2 regions of the Streptomyces sp. NPDC050704 genome follow, and region 1 is predicted to be linked to the other one. Evidence: riboswitches for the same ligand, from Rfam matches in the RefSeq annotation. Region 1 holds a riboswitch; the other holds the start of a gene.

Evidence for each region. A riboswitch is a leader RNA that binds a small molecule or an ion and turns the genes downstream of it on or off. The one in region 1 is predicted to bind cyclic di-AMP.
Region 2: linked by a shared signal. The riboswitch ahead of AB0I18_RS25055 (M23 family metallopeptidase) and the one ahead of AB0I18_RS17400 (transglycosylase family protein) in region 1 are both predicted to bind cyclic di-AMP.

The regions. Positions count from the first base shown of each region.
Region 1 covers NZ_JBFAHW010000025.1:90,425-98,062, reverse strand. Annotated here, with positions in the region: gene AB0I18_RS17415 (nucleoside triphosphate pyrophosphohydrolase) at 1-644, shown strand, start outside; gene AB0I18_RS17410 (cytochrome P450) at 759-2,015, opposite strand; gene AB0I18_RS17405 (transglycosylase family protein) at 2,377-3,384, shown strand; cyclic di-AMP (ydaO/yuaA leader) riboswitch at 3,601-3,768, shown strand; gene AB0I18_RS17400 (transglycosylase family protein) at 3,773-4,489, shown strand; gene eno (phosphopyruvate hydratase) at 4,812-6,098, shown strand; gene AB0I18_RS17390 (septum formation initiator family protein) at 6,253-6,729, shown strand; gene AB0I18_RS17385 (DUF501 domain-containing protein) at 6,793-7,335, shown strand; gene AB0I18_RS17380 (Ppx/GppA phosphatase family protein) at 7,332-7,638, shown strand, end outside.
Region 2 covers NZ_JBFAHW010000043.1:58,971-66,608, forward strand. Annotated here, with positions in the region: gene AB0I18_RS25045 (HPr family phosphocarrier protein) at 1-243, shown strand, start outside; gene AB0I18_RS25050 (GntR family transcriptional regulator) at 460-1,155, opposite strand; gene AB0I18_RS25055 (M23 family metallopeptidase) at 1,388-2,173, opposite strand; cyclic di-AMP (ydaO/yuaA leader) riboswitch at 2,187-2,351, opposite strand; gene AB0I18_RS25060 (pitrilysin family protein) at 2,595-3,983, opposite strand; gene AB0I18_RS25065 (pitrilysin family protein) at 3,980-5,341, opposite strand; gene AB0I18_RS25070 (DNA topoisomerase IV subunit A) at 5,578-7,638, shown strand, end outside.

The DNA.
Region 1 (7,638 bases):
CCGACCTCGAACTGCTCCCGGCGTCGTACGACCTCCCAGGCGCCCGCCTCCTCGACCTCGTCCAGGTCATGGACCGCATCCGCGCCGAATGCCCCTGGTCGTCCCAGCAGACCCACAAGGGCCTGGCGAAGTACGGCATCGAGGAGGCGTACGAACTGGTCGAGGCGATCGAGGAGGGCGACCGGCACGAGCTGCGCGAGGAACTCGGCGACGTGCTGCTCCAGGTCGTCTTCCACGCCCGGATCGCCGAAGAGGATGAAGACGAGCCCTTCTCGATCGACGACGTGGCCGGCGGCATCGTCACCAAGCTGATCCACCGCCACCCGCACGTCTTCGGGGACGAGACCGCCTCGACGCCCGAGGAGGTCAAGGAGCACTGGCTGCGAACCAAGGCCGTGGAGAAGCAGCGGACGTCCGTGACGGAAGGCGTCCCCCTCGGCCAGCCCGGCCTCGCGCTCGCCGCCAAGCTGGCATCCCGGGCGCGCACGGCGGGCCTTGAGGTACCGCCGCCGCAGGGCGAGGGCGTCGGTTACGAACTGCTGGCGATGGCCGTACGCGCCGAGGCGGAGGGCGTGGACCCGGAAGCGGCGCTGCGGGCGGCGGCGCGGGCGTACCGGGACGCGATAAGGGCGAGCGAGAGCTAGCCAGTTGGGTCAGTCGGGCGCGGGCGGCGCTGCGGCAGCGGGAAGCATCCCGCCTCGGGCGATGATCAAGATGAGGCGACATGAGGCGACCTCTGATCAGCTCGCCCTCACCTGTCAGGTGGCCGTGAACTCCACCGGGAGGTTCCGCAGCCCGCGCATGATCAGGCCGCCCCGCCAGCGCAGGTCCGCGGGATCGGCGGCGAGTTGGAGATCGGGCAGTCGGCGCAGCAGGGTGGCCAGCGCGGTGCGGCCTTCGAGACGGGCGAGCGGGGCGCCGAGGCAGTAGTGGATGCCGTGTCCGTAGCCGAGGTGCTGGTTGTCCCGGCGGGACAGGTCGAGGGTGTCCGGCTCGTCGAAACGGGCGGGATCACGGTCGGCGGCGGCGAGCACCACGAGGACGGGGTCACCGGAGGCGATGCCCTGTCCGCCGACCTGGAGAGGCTCGGTCGCGTAGCGCCAGGTGGCCAGCTCGACCGGGCCGTCGTAACGGAGAAGCTCTTCGATACCGGTGTCGAGCAGTTCGTGTTCGCCCCGCTCGATCGAACTCTGCAGCTGCGCCCGCTGCTTCGGATTGCGGAGCAGTGCGTACGTGCCGTTGCCGATGAGATTGATGGTCGTCTCGAAACCGGCGAAGAGCAGTACGAAGCACATGGCCGCGGCTTCGTTCTCGGTGAGGTGCTCGCCGTGGTCGGAGGCGCGGATGAGCCCGGAGATGAGGTCCTCGCCGGGGCCGGGGTGGTCCGGGAGCGCCTCCCGTTTGCGGTGGATCAGTTCGGCGAGGTAGCCCCGCATCTTCTTCACGGACCGGGCGACTCCGCCGCGCGGCCCGCCGCCGTGCCGGATCATCATCCCCGCCCAGTCCCGGAAGTCGTCCTGGTCCTCGCTGGGGACGCCGAGCAGGTCGCAGATGGCGTAGATGGGGAGGGGGAACGCGAACTCGTGGATGAGGTCGGCGCTTCCGGTGTGCGCGAAGCGGTCGATGAGCTGGTCGGTCAGTTCCTGGACGCGGGGCGCGAACTCGGCCACGCGACGGGGTGTGAACGCCTTCGAGACGAGCCGGCGCAGCCGGGTGTGGTCCGGCGGGTCGATGTTGAGCAGATGGGTCATGAGGTTGGCGCCGCGCTCACCGGGGATGCCCGTCTTGCTCTTGCCGTGGGCGTCCTTGGAGTGGTGCACGGGATTCTTGGAGAGTCGCGGGTCGGCGAGTGCCTGCTTGGCGTCCGCGTACCGGGTCACGAGCCACGCCTCGACGCCGCTGGGGAGCGTGGTGCGGTGCACGGGCGCATGCTCGCGGAGCCACGCGTAGGCGGGGTACGGGTCGGTGGCGAACTCCCAGGTGAAGAGTTCCGGTTCGATCTGTGGGGCGTTCACGGGGTGACGGTACCGGGGAGCCCTGCCGAGACCCGCAACTCGCGGTGAATTCGGCCGATTTGGGGTGACGTGAAACACACGTCACGCGCGGGCCGCGCACGTTGCGGGGGCGTTTCGCTACGGCCGGTCAGTGCGCGTCACCGCAGGTCAGAACTGACGGTCCCTCAACTTTGTGACTTTCACGTGATCTCCCCTGCATCGACTTGTGACAAGAGTTCGAATGCCTATACCTTCCCCACCAATGCGGCCGGTCCCATCAGCCGCAGGAGTCACAAGCGCGGTTCTCCGTTGTGCGCAGTCCCCTGCTGCGCCCGGTTCCCCGCTGTGTCGAATCCCTTGCTGTCACGCGAAAGGCAACCGCATGCTCTCCGGGAACGGTCGTCACCGTCGCCCCCGTCAGGCTCCGGCTCTTCTCGTCGCGGCGGGTGTGACCGGATCGGCCATCGCCATCCCCCTGCTCGGCGCGACCGGCGCGAGCGCCGCCAGCGGTACGACCTGGGACGCGGTCGCGGACTGCGAGAGCGGCGGCTCGTGGAGCGCCAACTCCGGCAACGGGTACTACGGCGGACTCCAGATGACCCAGGAGACCTGGGAGCAGTTCGGCGGCCTGGACTACGCGCCGAGTGCCGACCAGGCCAGCCGTTCGCAGCAGATAGCCGTCGCCGAGAAGGTCCTCGCGGGCAAGGGTACGAGCGCCTGGGCGACCTGCAGTCTCGTCGCGGGCCTGTCGCAGGACTCCGAGTCGGCCGATGTCGACACGGGTGTCCTGGACGACTCCGCCTCCCCGTCGACCGACTCGGGCACGACATCGGGTGAAACCGGCGGAAATGACACGAAGTCAGGCGACTCGGCTGGATCGGGTGAGCCGGACAAGTCCGACTCGTCCACCGGTGGCGACGCCACGAGTGCACCCGACAGCGACACCAGTGGCGACTCACAGTCTTCGGACAGCTCTTCCACAGGCGACGCGACGGGCACGACCGACGCGACAGGCACGGCGAAGAGTGACGACTCGGACAAGTCGGCCCAGAACGGCGACGCTTCGACCGGCACGGACACGGGGGCCGACAGCGGCGCGGACGACGGCGCGACCTCCGGCCGTCACCGCGGCGGCAGCGCCGACGAGAACGCCACCGGATCCCGTACGGACGACTCGTCCGGCCGGCATGCCTCGCGCGATGACAGCGCCTCGCGTGAAGCCGCCGACGGCTCGTACATCGTCCGTGCCGGAGACAGTCTCTGGGAGATCGCCGACTCCCTTGGGGTCAACGGCGGATGGCGCGAGCTCTACGCCGCGAACAAGGCGTCCGTCGGCGCCGATCCGGATCTCATCGTTCCCGGTCAGAGCCTCGAACTCGACAGCGAGTGACGGACGGGTCATCGGCGACCAAGCCGCCGAATCGGGCGAAAAGCAGCGGTAGTTCGCGGCGAATGTCCCGTTTGGTGAAAATGAGAGATGGATCTCAAGGACCCTGATCGTCTTTGAAATTCGGCGGATCGCGTGTCTACGGTCGTGACCGCTCGCCACTGGTGAGCCCCGACGGTCGCACGCCGAATCCTGCCAACGGCCGTACGGGAACAGTCGTCGCGTAAAGCGCCGTAGGCAGGAGCGGGGGACCCAAGGTAAGTGCCGGACCCGGTCGTTGAGGCCAGGTACGGCTTGGGGTTAAGCCGCGTGACAACGTCACGCGGCCGGGCAACTCACTCGGCCCGAACCCGACAGCTCACCTCGCAGGCGTCGGTGAGGGGATCACTTCATGCTGCTTTCCGGCAAGGGCAAGCACCGCCGCCCGTCCAAGGCCACCCGTATCGCCACGCTCGCCGGTGTCACCACCGCCGCTGTGGCCGTCCCGCTGATGGGCGCCACGGGAGCCTCCGCCGCCACCGCCTCCGAGTGGGACACCGTCGCCCAGTGCGAGTCCGGCGGCAACTGGTCCATCAATACCGGCAACGGCTACTACGGCGGCCTGCAGTTCTCAGCCTCCACCTGGGCCGCGTACGGCGGCACGCAGTACGCCTCCACGGCCAACCAGGCCTCCAAGTCCCAGCAGATAGCCATCGCCGAGAAGGTCCTCGCGGGCCAGGGCAAGGGTGCCTGGCCGAGCTGTGGCGTGGGCCTGTCCGGCGCCTCGTACAACGGTGGCGCGGCCTCCTCCGGCTCCGGTTCCTCGAACTCGGGCTCCGGTCAGAGCTCCACGCAGTCGCAGCCGCAGCAGAACACGCAGTCCTCGGAGGAGCGTTCCTCGCGCTCCCAGGAGCGTCCGGCCGCGAAGCAGAAGACCGTCAAGACCCCGACCGGCAAGAAGGTCAAGAAGGGCGACGGCGAGTACAAGGTCGTCAAGGGCGACACCCTCAGCGAGATCGCCGCCAAGGAGAACGTCAAGGGCGGCTGGCAGAAGCTGTTCAAGCTGAACGACGACATCGTCGACGACGCCGACTTCATCTTCCCGGGCCAGCAGCTGCACCTCAGCTGACAGAGCCGGCAGAACTGACAACAGGCTCACAGCTGAACCACGGCCCATCCCCATCCGTGGTCTCCATAGTGGAGGCCACGTGAGGGCCACCCCCCGTCCCCCAACGGGCTCCCCGCTCCGGTGCGTGTTCCCCCGTACGCACCGGAGCGGGGCTTTTTGTTCCCAGAAGGAACAATGTTTACCCTCAGTTCCGTCCACGGGGTGGCCGGGAGGCCGGCCAATCCCCCCGGGGCGGTTAGGCTCATGTCGCGGAGTCATCACCGCTCTGTAAACAACCGGGCCCCCGCGGCCCGGCGTATCCCGCGTCACATCCCATAAGGAGATGCTCGTGCCGTCCATCGACGTCGTCGTAGCCCGGGAAATCCTGGACTCCCGAGGCAACCCCACGGTCGAGGTCGAGGTCGGCCTCGACGACGGCAGCACGGGTCGTGCCGCCGTTCCGTCCGGCGCCTCCACCGGTGCCTTCGAGGCTGTTGAGCTCCGTGACGGAGACGCCAACCGCTACCTCGGCAAGGGTGTCGAGAAGGCCGTCCTCGCCGTCATCGAGCAGATCGGCCCGGAGCTCGTCGGCTACGACGCCACCGAGCAGCGGCTGATCGACCAGGCGATGATCGACCTGGACGCCACGGACAACAAGGGCTCGCTGGGCGCCAACGCCATCCTCGGCGTCTCCCTCGCCGTCGCGCACGCCGCCTCCGAGGCCAGCGACCTGCCGCTGTTCCGCTACCTGGGCGGCCCGAACGCGCACCTGCTGCCGGTCCCGATGATGAACATCCTCAACGGTGGGTCGCACGCCGACTCCAACGTCGACATCCAGGAGTTCATGATCGCCCCGATCGGCGCGGAGTCCTTCTCCGAGGCGCTGCGCTGGGGCGCCGAGGTCTACCACACCCTCAAGAAGGTGCTGAAGACCAAGGGCCTGTCCACCGGCCTCGGCGACGAGGGCGGCTTCGCGCCGAACCTGGAGTCGAACCGCGCCGCGCTCGACCTCATCCTCGAAGCGATCAAGGAGGCCGGTTACGTTCCCGGCCAGCAGATCGCCCTCGCCCTCGACGTCGCCGCCTCCGAGTTCTACAAGGACGGCAAGTACCAGTTCGAGGGCAAGGAGCGCTCGGCCGCCGAGATGACCGAGTACTACGAGGAGCTCGTGGCCTCGTACCCGCTCGTCTCCATCGAGGACCCGCTGTACGAGGACGACTGGGCCGGCTGGAACGTCATCACCGAGAAGCTCGGCGACAAGGTCCAGATCGTCGGCGACGACCTCTTCGTCACCAACCCGGAGCGCCTCGCCCGCGGCATCGAGGAGGGCTCCGCGAACGCCCTGCTCGTCAAGGTGAACCAGATCGGCTCGCTGACCGAGACGCTGGACGCCGTCGAGATGGCCCAGCGCAACGGCTTCAAGTGCATGATGTCCCACCGCTCCGGCGAGACCGAGGACGTCACCATCGCCGACCTCGCCGTCGCGGTGAACTGCGGCCAGATCAAGACCGGCGCCCCGGCCCGCTCGGACCGCGTCGCCAAGTACAACCAGCTGCTGCGCATCGAGGAGATCCTCGACGACGCCGCGGTGTACGCGGGCCGCAGTGCCTTCCCGCGCTACAAGGGCTGAGCCGACCGCAAGGACTGAGCCGACTGCTTGGAAAGGGTCGCAGCCCCGTCGTACGTACGTCCCCGTACCCGGTCCCGTACCGTGTGCGGGGACGTACGCACGTGACGGGCTCGCAGACCGTTGCAGACGGGTTTGTATCGGGGAGGCGGGACAGATGGCCGTGAAGGACCGTGACCGGTTCTCCACCGCGACCAGGCTGCGGCTGCTCGGTGAGCAGACCGCCGAGCGTGTCTACCGCTCGCAGACCAAGCGCCAGGCCCGCCGCTCGCGGCTGACCGGCCGGGCCGCGCTCCTCGCCCTGGTCCTCTGCACGCTCGTCGTCGCGCTCGCGTACCCCATAAGGCAGTACGTCTCCCAGCGCGCCGAGATCGCCGACCTCCAGCGGGAGCGGGAGCAGGCCCGCGAGCGGGTCGAGCAGCTGCGCGACTCCAAGGCGCGGTGGCAGGACGACGCGTACGCCGAGCAGCGCATCCGGGAGCGGCTGCACTATGTGATGCCGGGCGAGACCGGCTACATCGTGATCGACCCCGACGCGGCGAAGCAGACGCGTACGGATCAGACGGCGGCCGACCGTGCCTGGTACGCCAACGTCTGGGACGGCGTCGACAAGGCCGACGCCTCCGACCGGTGAACCAACTTGACCCGCTGACTTGAACCGCTGATTTGAACTGACTAGAGAGACTTACGCACAGGCATGCAAACGCCCCCGCCGCCCACTCCGCGCACCGAGCCCACCGACGAGGACGTCGAGGCCTTCAAGCAGCAGCTCGGGCGGCCGCCGCGCGGGCTGCGCGCGATCGCTCACCGCTGTCCGTGCGGGCAGCCGGACGTCGTCGAGACGGCGCCCCGGCTGCCGGACGGGACTCCGTTCCCGACGACGTACTACCTGACGTGTCCTCGGGCCGCCTCCGCCATCGGCACGCTGGAGGCGAACGGGGTCATGAAGGAGATGACGGACCGGCTCGCGACGGATGCCGGGCTGGCCGCCGCGTACCGGGCCGCCCACGAGGACTACATCGCGCGCCGCGACTCCATCGAGGTCCTCGAAGGGTTTCCGAGCGCGGGGGGTATGCCGGACCGGGTCAAGTGCCTGCATGTGCTGGTGGCGCACTCCCTGGCGGCGGGGCCCGGTGTGAACCCGCTCGGCGACGAGGCGATCGCGATGCTGCCGGAATGGTGGCGCAAGGGGACGTGCGTGGTGTCGGCGACGAACACGACAGGAGCCCACACCCCATGACTCGCGTCGCCGCCATCGACTGCGGTACGAACTCGATCCGACTCCTCGTCGCGGACGCCGACCCGGCGACGGGTGAGCTCGTCGACCTGGACCGGCGGATGACGATCGTCCGGCTCGGGCAGGGTGTCGACCGGACGGGACGGCTGGCGCCCGAGGCGCTGGAGCGGACCTTCGCCGCCTGCCGCGAGTACGCGGCGATCATCAAGGAGCACGGCGCGGAGCGCACCCGCTTCGTCGCCACCTCCGCCTCCCGCGACGCCGAGAACCGGGAGGACTTCGTACGGGGAGTCCTGGACATCCTGG
Region 2 (7,638 bases), on a different contig from region 1:
CTCCACGCCCGCCCCGCTTCCATCTTCGTCCGGGCGGCCACGGCCTCCGGCGTCCCCGTGACGATCGCCAAGGCCGACGGCAACCCCGTCAACGCCGCCTCCATGCTCGCGGTGCTGGGTCTTGGCGCCCAGGGCGGCGAGGAGATCGTGCTGGCCTCAGACGCCGAGAACGCGGACGTCGCGCTCGACCGCCTGGCGAAGCTGGTCGCCGAGGGCCTCGATGAGCTTCCCGAGACGGTCTAGTCTCGCGGATCACCGTGCGGCGGAGCCGCGTCGGCCCATTCCGGGCGACGCGGCTCCGCCGTTTTCGCGTACACCGCTCGCGCCTTTTCGTGCGCCGTCCATGTGCCCGTTTCCGCCCACGCGGAAATCACCCGCACGGAAATTCCCGGCGGGTGGAAAAAGGGGCAGCAGAAATAGGCCCCAACCGAATATCCCTCTTTGTATACGGCGCCACTGTTAATGCCGCAGACCTGCCGTGTTTACGGGAGGTTGCGAAGTCCTCACACGCTCCACGCGATCACCGCTGCCGGGAAAGCGCAGCCGGTGCGCGGCCGTCGCCCGCTCGGTGTGCAGCGAGGTGATCGCCCGGGCCCGGTCACTGTCGCCGCGTGCCACGGCGTCCACGATGGCGCCGTGCTCACCCCAGGACTCGGCGGGGTGGGCCGACGCCTCCACCGAGTACATCCAGGCGATCTTGTGCCGCAACTGGGCGAGTGTCGAGGTCAGCGCGGGGCTGCCGGAGGCCTGTGCGAGCGTCTCGTGGAACCAGCCGCCGAGCGAGCGCAGATCCTCGCTGTTGCCCCTCCTGGCCCGCTCCTGACCCAGCCTGACCAGGCCTCGCAGCACCTTGAGGTGCGCCTCCGTGCGGCGCTGGGCGGCGCGCGCGGCGCCCAGCGGCTCCAGCAGTATGCGCATCTCCAGCAGGTCCGCGCCCTCCTGCTCGGTGGGCTCCGCGACGCACGCGCCCGCATGGCGGCGCGTGACGACGAAGCCCTCCGCCTCCAGGGTGCGCAGGGCCTCGCGCACGGGGACCCGCGAGACTCCGTAGCGACGCGCGAGCAGTTCCTCGGTGAGCCGGCCGCCGCGCTCGTAGACACCCGCGACGATGTCGTCACGGATCGCCGTGCATACCGAATGCGCGGGAATACGCATGACCGGACCTCCGCCTTAATCCCCGCGAAACGCGGTCGATTGACGCTCGTTCAGTGACTCTATTGCAGAGAACCGGAAATTCCGATGGCGGGCCGGAATCCATGGCTATTTTTTGGACACACCACGCCACTGAACAGGCAGTCGTCCGGTCGGAGAACAGGTCAGGACGCACGAAAGCCCCGACTCGGTGAGCCGGGGCCTTCGGGAGAGGTACGCGTGGTGTCGCGAGCCGTCAGACGTTCACGCCGTGCGAGCGGAGGTACGCCCCGGGGTCGATGTCGGAGCCGTACTCCGGGGACGTACGCGCCTCGAAGTGGAGGTGCGCCCCGGTGACGTTGCCGGTGGCCCCGGAGAGGCCTATCTGCTGACCCGGGGTGACCGTCTGGCCGACGGAGACACCGATGGACGACAGGTGGCCGTACTGGGTGTACGTGCCGTCGGTCATCTTGATGACGATGTTGTTGCCGTACGCGCCTCCCCAGCCGGCCTCCACGACCTCGCCTGAGCCCACCGCGTGGACGGCGGTGCCGCTCGCGGCGTGGAAGTCGATGCCGGTGTGGCTGCCGGAGGACCAGACGGCGCCGCCGGACTTGTAGCCCGTGGAGATGTACGAGCCGTTGATCGGCGCGGTGTACGCGTTGAGGCGCTTGCGCTCGGCCTCGCGGGCGGCACGGGCCTCGGCCTCGCGCTCCTTCTTGACCTTCTCCTCGGCGCGCTTCTCCGCGGCCGCCTCGGCCCTCTTCGCCTCTTCTTCGGCCTTCTGGAGGGCGGCGGCCTCGTCGGCGGCCTGCTGCTGCGCCTGGGCCTGCGCGTCGATCTGGTCGGCGACCGAGTCGGCGATGGTGATGGCCTGGGTGAGGCCGGTCTGCTCGACCGCGCTCTCGGCGGCGAGGGCGGGAGCGGCGAGGGTTCCGATGACACCGGTGGTGGTGAAGGCCGCGACGCCGACGGCGTGCGTGGAGGTACGGGTGAGACGGCTCGGGCGACGGTGCTTCCCGGTGGCGCGGGTGAACGCCATGAAGTGGCTGGTCCTTTCCTTCCTTCTCGCCTACCGGGTTAGCTGACGGGTTCGGAGCAGGAAGGTCTCCTACGGGCCCCCTCCGCTTCGTGGAGGGCGTCCGATTCACCCCAGGGACTTCGTATGGGTCCCCGGCTCCCCTGGCTCGCGCCGTACGGGGACTCGGCGATGACTGTCCGGTGCCGCGGGTGCGGCGCACTGCCTGACGAACAGCCGGACCGACGCTAAGCGCGGGAACTTTCAATCAACAAACGGATCAAGGCTTTTGTTGTGTATGCCACAGGGCAGACAGGCAACCTCCCCATCAATACGGACAACCTGCGAATCAATACGGACAACAGGCGAGTTGAGGACGAAGTCCGGGCAAAAGAGGGCCCAGGCGACTCTTCAGTCGCCTGGGCCCCGGCAAGCTGCCTGATCTCTACTCCGCCGGTACGACGCTCACTTCGCCGATTCCGAGGGCCTTGACCGGCTCCTCGATCTGAGCGGCGTCACCGACGAGGACGGTCACCAGACGGTCCACCGGGAAGGCGCTCACGGCGGCCGCGGTGGCCTCCACGGTGCCGGTGGCGGCGAGCTGCTGGTACAGCGTGGCCTGGTAGTCGTCCGGCAGGTGCTGCTCGACCTGGTCGGCGAGCGTGCCCGCGACGGCGCCCGCGGTCTCGTACTTCAGGGGAGCCACGCCCACCAGGTTCTGCACGGCGACGTCCCGCTCGGCGTCCGTCAGGCCCTCGGCCGCGAGGGTGCGCAGCACCTTCCAGAGGTCGTCGAGCGCCGGGCCGGTGTTCGGGGTGTCCACGGAGCCGCTGATGGCGAGCATCGCGACGCCCGTCCCGTCCGGCGCGGAGCGCAGCACCTGACCGAACGCCCGCACACCGTAGGTGTAACCCTTTTCCTCGCGCAGGACGCGGTCCAGGCGTGAGGTGAGGGTGCCGCCGAGGCAGTACGTGCCGAGCACCTGGGCGGGCCACACACGGTCGTGCCGGTCGGCGCCGACGCGGCCGATGAGCAGCTGCGTCTGAACGGCTCCGGGACGGTCGACGATGATCACGCGGCCGGTGTCGTCGGCGGTCACCGGCGGCACCGGACGCGCCTGGGCCGGCGAGCCGGTCCAGGCGCCGAGCGTGTCGCCGAGCAGGGCGTCCAGGTCGACGCCGGTGAGGTCACCGACGACGACGGAGGTGGCCGTGGCGGGGCGTACGTGCTTCTCGTAGAAGGCGCGTACGGCCGCCGAGTCGATCGCGGAGACCGTCTCCTCGGTGCCCTGGCGCGGCCGCGACATGCGCGAGGTCGCCGGGAAGAGCTGCCTGGAGAGCTCCTTGGCGGCGCGGCGGGCCGGGTTGGCGGTCTCGTGCGGGATCTCGTCGAGCCGGTTGCGCACCAGCCGCTCGACCTCGCTGTCCTCGAACGCGGGCGCCCTGAGGGCGTCGGCGAGCAGACCGAGCGCCTTGGGGAGCCTGGAAACGGGGACTTCGAGGCTGATCCGTACGCCGGGGTGGTCGGCGTGGGCGTCGAGGGTGGCGCCGCAGCGCTCCAGCTCGGCGGCGAACTCCTCGGCGGAGTGCTTGTCGGTGCCTTCGGAGAACGCCCGCGCCATGATCGTGGCGATGCCGTCCAGGCCCTGCGGCTCGGCCTCCAGCGGGGCGGCCAGGAGGATTTCGACGGCCACGACCTGCTGGCCGGGGCGGTGGCAGCGCAGCACCGTCAGGCCGTTGTCGAGCGTGCCGCGCTCGGGTGCCGGGAAGGCCCAGGGCCGGGCCTCGCCGGCCTGGGGCTGCGGGTGGAATTCCATCGTGGCGAGCTCGGTCACTTGGCCGCCTCCTCGTCGGTGTCTTCAGCGGAGTCGGCGTCATCTGCGGCATCGGCGGCGAGCGGCTCGTAGACCAGCACCGCCCGGTTGTCCGGGCGCAGGCGGGCCTTGGCGACCTCCTGGACCTCCGCGGCCGTGACCTCCAGCACGCGCTGGACGGCGGTCAGGGCGAGCTGCGGGTCGCCGAACAGCACGGCGTACCGGCACAGTTCGTCGGCGCGGCCCGCGACCGTGCCGAGCCGGTCCAGCCATTCGCGCTCCAACTGGGCCTGGGCGCGCTCCATCTCCTCGGCCGTGGGGCCCTCCTCGGCGAACCGGGCGAGCTCCTCGTCGACGGCGGCCTCGATGACCGGCACCTTGACGTCGCCGGACGTCTTCACGTCGAGCCACCCCAGGGAGGGCGCTCCGGCGAGGCGCAGCAGGCCGAACCCGGCGGCCACGGCGGTGCGGTCACGGCGTACGAGCCGGTTGTAGAGCCGGGACGACTCGCCGCCGCCGAGGACGGTCAGGGCCAGGTCGGCCGCGTCGCACGCGCGCGTGCCGTCCTCCGGCAGCCGGTAGGCGGCCATCAGCGCGCGGGCCGGGACCTCCTCCTCGACGACCTCGCGCAGCTGCTCGCCGATGGTCTCCGGCAGCGCGCCGTCACGCGGGGCGGGCTTGCCGTCGTGGCCCTTGATCGAGCCGAAGTACTTCTCGACCCAGGCGAGCGCCTGCTCCGGGTCGATGTCTCCGACAACCGACAGGACGGCGTTGTTGGGCGCGTAGTAGGTGCGGAAAAAGGCGCGCGCGTCTTCCAGCGTGGCCGCGTCCAGGTCCGCCATCGACCCGATCGGGGTGTGGTGGTAGGGGTGGCCCTCCGGGTAGGCGAGAGCGGTCAGCTTCTCGAAAGCGGTGCCGTACGGGACGTTGTCGTACCGCTGCCGGCGCTCGTTCTTGACGACGTCCCGCTGGTTCTCCATCGACTCGTCGTCGAGCGCGGCGAGCAGCGAGCCCATACGGTCGGCTTCCAGCCAGAGGGCGAGCTCCAACTGGTGCGTGGGCATGGTCTCGAAGTAGTTGGTGCGCTCGAAACTGGTCGTGCCGTTGAGCGAACCGCCCGCGCCCTGCACCAGTTCGAAGTGACCGTTGCCCTTCACCTGCCCCGAGCCCTGGAACATCAGGTGCTCGAAGAGGTGGGCAAGCCCGGTGCGGCCCTTGACCTCATGGCGCGAGCCGACGTCGTACCAGAGGCACACCGCCGCGACCGGGGTCAGGTGGTCCTCCGAGAGCACCACGCGCAGGCCGTTCGCCAGGCGGTGCTCGGTCGCTGTCAGGCCGCCGGAGCCGGCCTCGGCTGTGGCCGTGTGACCCATGGGCATGTACGTCCCTTCGATCGCGGAAAACTGCTCAATTCCTGCTAGTCGTGCCACTGTATGCAAGCGCGCCGACAGCTGGCGAAGTTCCCGCCCCGCCTACGCCGAGAGCGAGCACGCGGGCGCCCCCGGAAGCCCGTACGGACGGGTCGTGGTCCGCGTTGTCAGTGGGCCGGTCCACAATGGAGCCCGTCAGAACCCGTTCATGCCCAGGCAGAGACTGTGAAGGAGCCGCAGCAGCGATGGCCCGCCGCAGCACGAAGACCCCGCCGCCGCCCGACGACTTCGAGGAAAGAATCCTCGACATCGACGTCGTCGACGAGATGCAGGGCTCCTTCCTCGAGTACGCGTACTCGGTCATCTACTCCCGAGCCCTGCCGGACGCCCGCGACGGCCTCAAGCCCGTGCACCGTCGCATCGTCTACCAGATGAACGAGATGGGGCTGCGCCCCGACCGCGGCTATGTGAAGTGCGCCCGCGTCGTCGGCGAGGTCATGGGTAAGCTCCACCCGCACGGCGACGCGTCGATCTACGACGCCCTGGTGCGCCTGGCCCAGCCCTTCTCCATGCGCCTGCCGCTGGTCGACGGCCACGGCAACTTCGGCTCGCTGGGCAACGACGACCCGCCGGCCGCCATGCGGTACACCGAGGCCCGGATGGCCGACGCGACCTCCCTGATGACGGAGTCGATCGACGAGAACACGGTCGACTTCTCGCCGAACTACGACGGCCAGGAGCAGGAGCCGACGGTCCTCCCGGCCGCGTACCCGAACCTGCTGGTCAACGGCTCGTCGGGCATCGCGGTCGGCATGGCGACGAACATGGCGCCGCACAACCTCGGCGAGGTCATCGCCGCCGCCCGCCACCTGATCCGCTACCCGGGCGCCGATCTCGAGACGCTCATGAAGTACGTCCCGGGTCCCGACCTGCCCACGGGCGGCCGGATCGTCGGCCTCTCCGGGATCAGGGACGCGTACGAGACGGGCCGCGGCACCTTCAAGATCCGCGCGACGGTGGCCGTGGAGAACGTGACGGCGCGCCGCAAGGGCCTCGTCGTCACCGAACTGCCCTTCACGGTCGGCCCGGAGAAGGTGATCGCCAAGATCAAGGACCTGGTCGGCGCGAAGAAGCTCCAGGGCATCGCGGACGTCAAGGACCTCACCGACCGGTCGCACGGCCTGCGCCTGGTCATCGAGATCAAGAACGGCTTCGTCCCGGAGGCCGTCCTGGAGCAGCTCTACAAGCTGACGCCGATGGAGGAGTCCTTCGGTATCAACAACGTGGCGCTGGTGGACGGCCAGCCGCTCACGCTGGGCCTCAAGGAACTCCTGGAGGTGTACCTCGACCACCGTTTCGAGGTCGTGCGCCGCCGCAGCGAGTTCCGCCGTACCAAGAAGCGCGACCGGTTGCACCTGGTCGAGGGCCTGCTGGTCGCCCTGCTGGACATCGATGAGGTCATCCGCCTCATCCGCTCCAGCGACAACTCCGCGCAGGCCAAGGAACGCCTGATCGAGCACTTCTCGCTGAGCGAGATCCAGACGCAGTACATCCTGGACACGCCTCTGCGCCGTCTCACCAGGTTCGACCGCATCGAACTGGAGACGGAGCGCGACCGGCTCAACGGCGAGATCGACGAGCTGACCGGCATCCTGGACTCGGACGCCGAGCTGCGCAAACTGGTGTCGGGCGAACTGGCCGCGGTGGCCAAGAAGTTCGGCAACGAGCGGCGTACGGTGCTGCTGGAGTCCGCCGGTTCCGCCGCCACGGCCGTGCCGCTGCAGGTGGCCGACGACCCGTGCCGGGTGCTCCTTTCGTCGACGGGGCTGCTCGCGCGTACGGCGAACGGTGACCCCTTCGGGGAGGGCGACGGCAAGCGCGCCAAGCACGACCTGATCGTCTCCGCCGTCCCGGCGACCGCCCAGGGCGAGATCGGCGCGGTCACGTCCGCCGGACGGCTGCTGCGGATGAACGTCATCGACCTGCCGCAACTGCCCGAGACCGCCTCGGCGCCCAACCTCTCCGGGGGCGCGCCGATTTCGGAGTTCCTGACCCTGGAGGGCGACGAGGACGTCGTCTGCCTGACGACGCTCGACGAGTCGTCGCCCGGACTGGCCCTCGGCACACAGCAGGGCATCGTCAAGCGTGTGGTCCCGGACTATCCCTCCAACAAGGAGGAGCTGGAGGTCATCACGCTCAAGGACGGCGACCGGATCGTCGGCGCGGCCGAGCTGCGTACGGGCGAGGAGGACCTGGTCTTCATCACGGACGACGCCCAACTGCTGCGCTTCCAGTCCTCCCAGGTC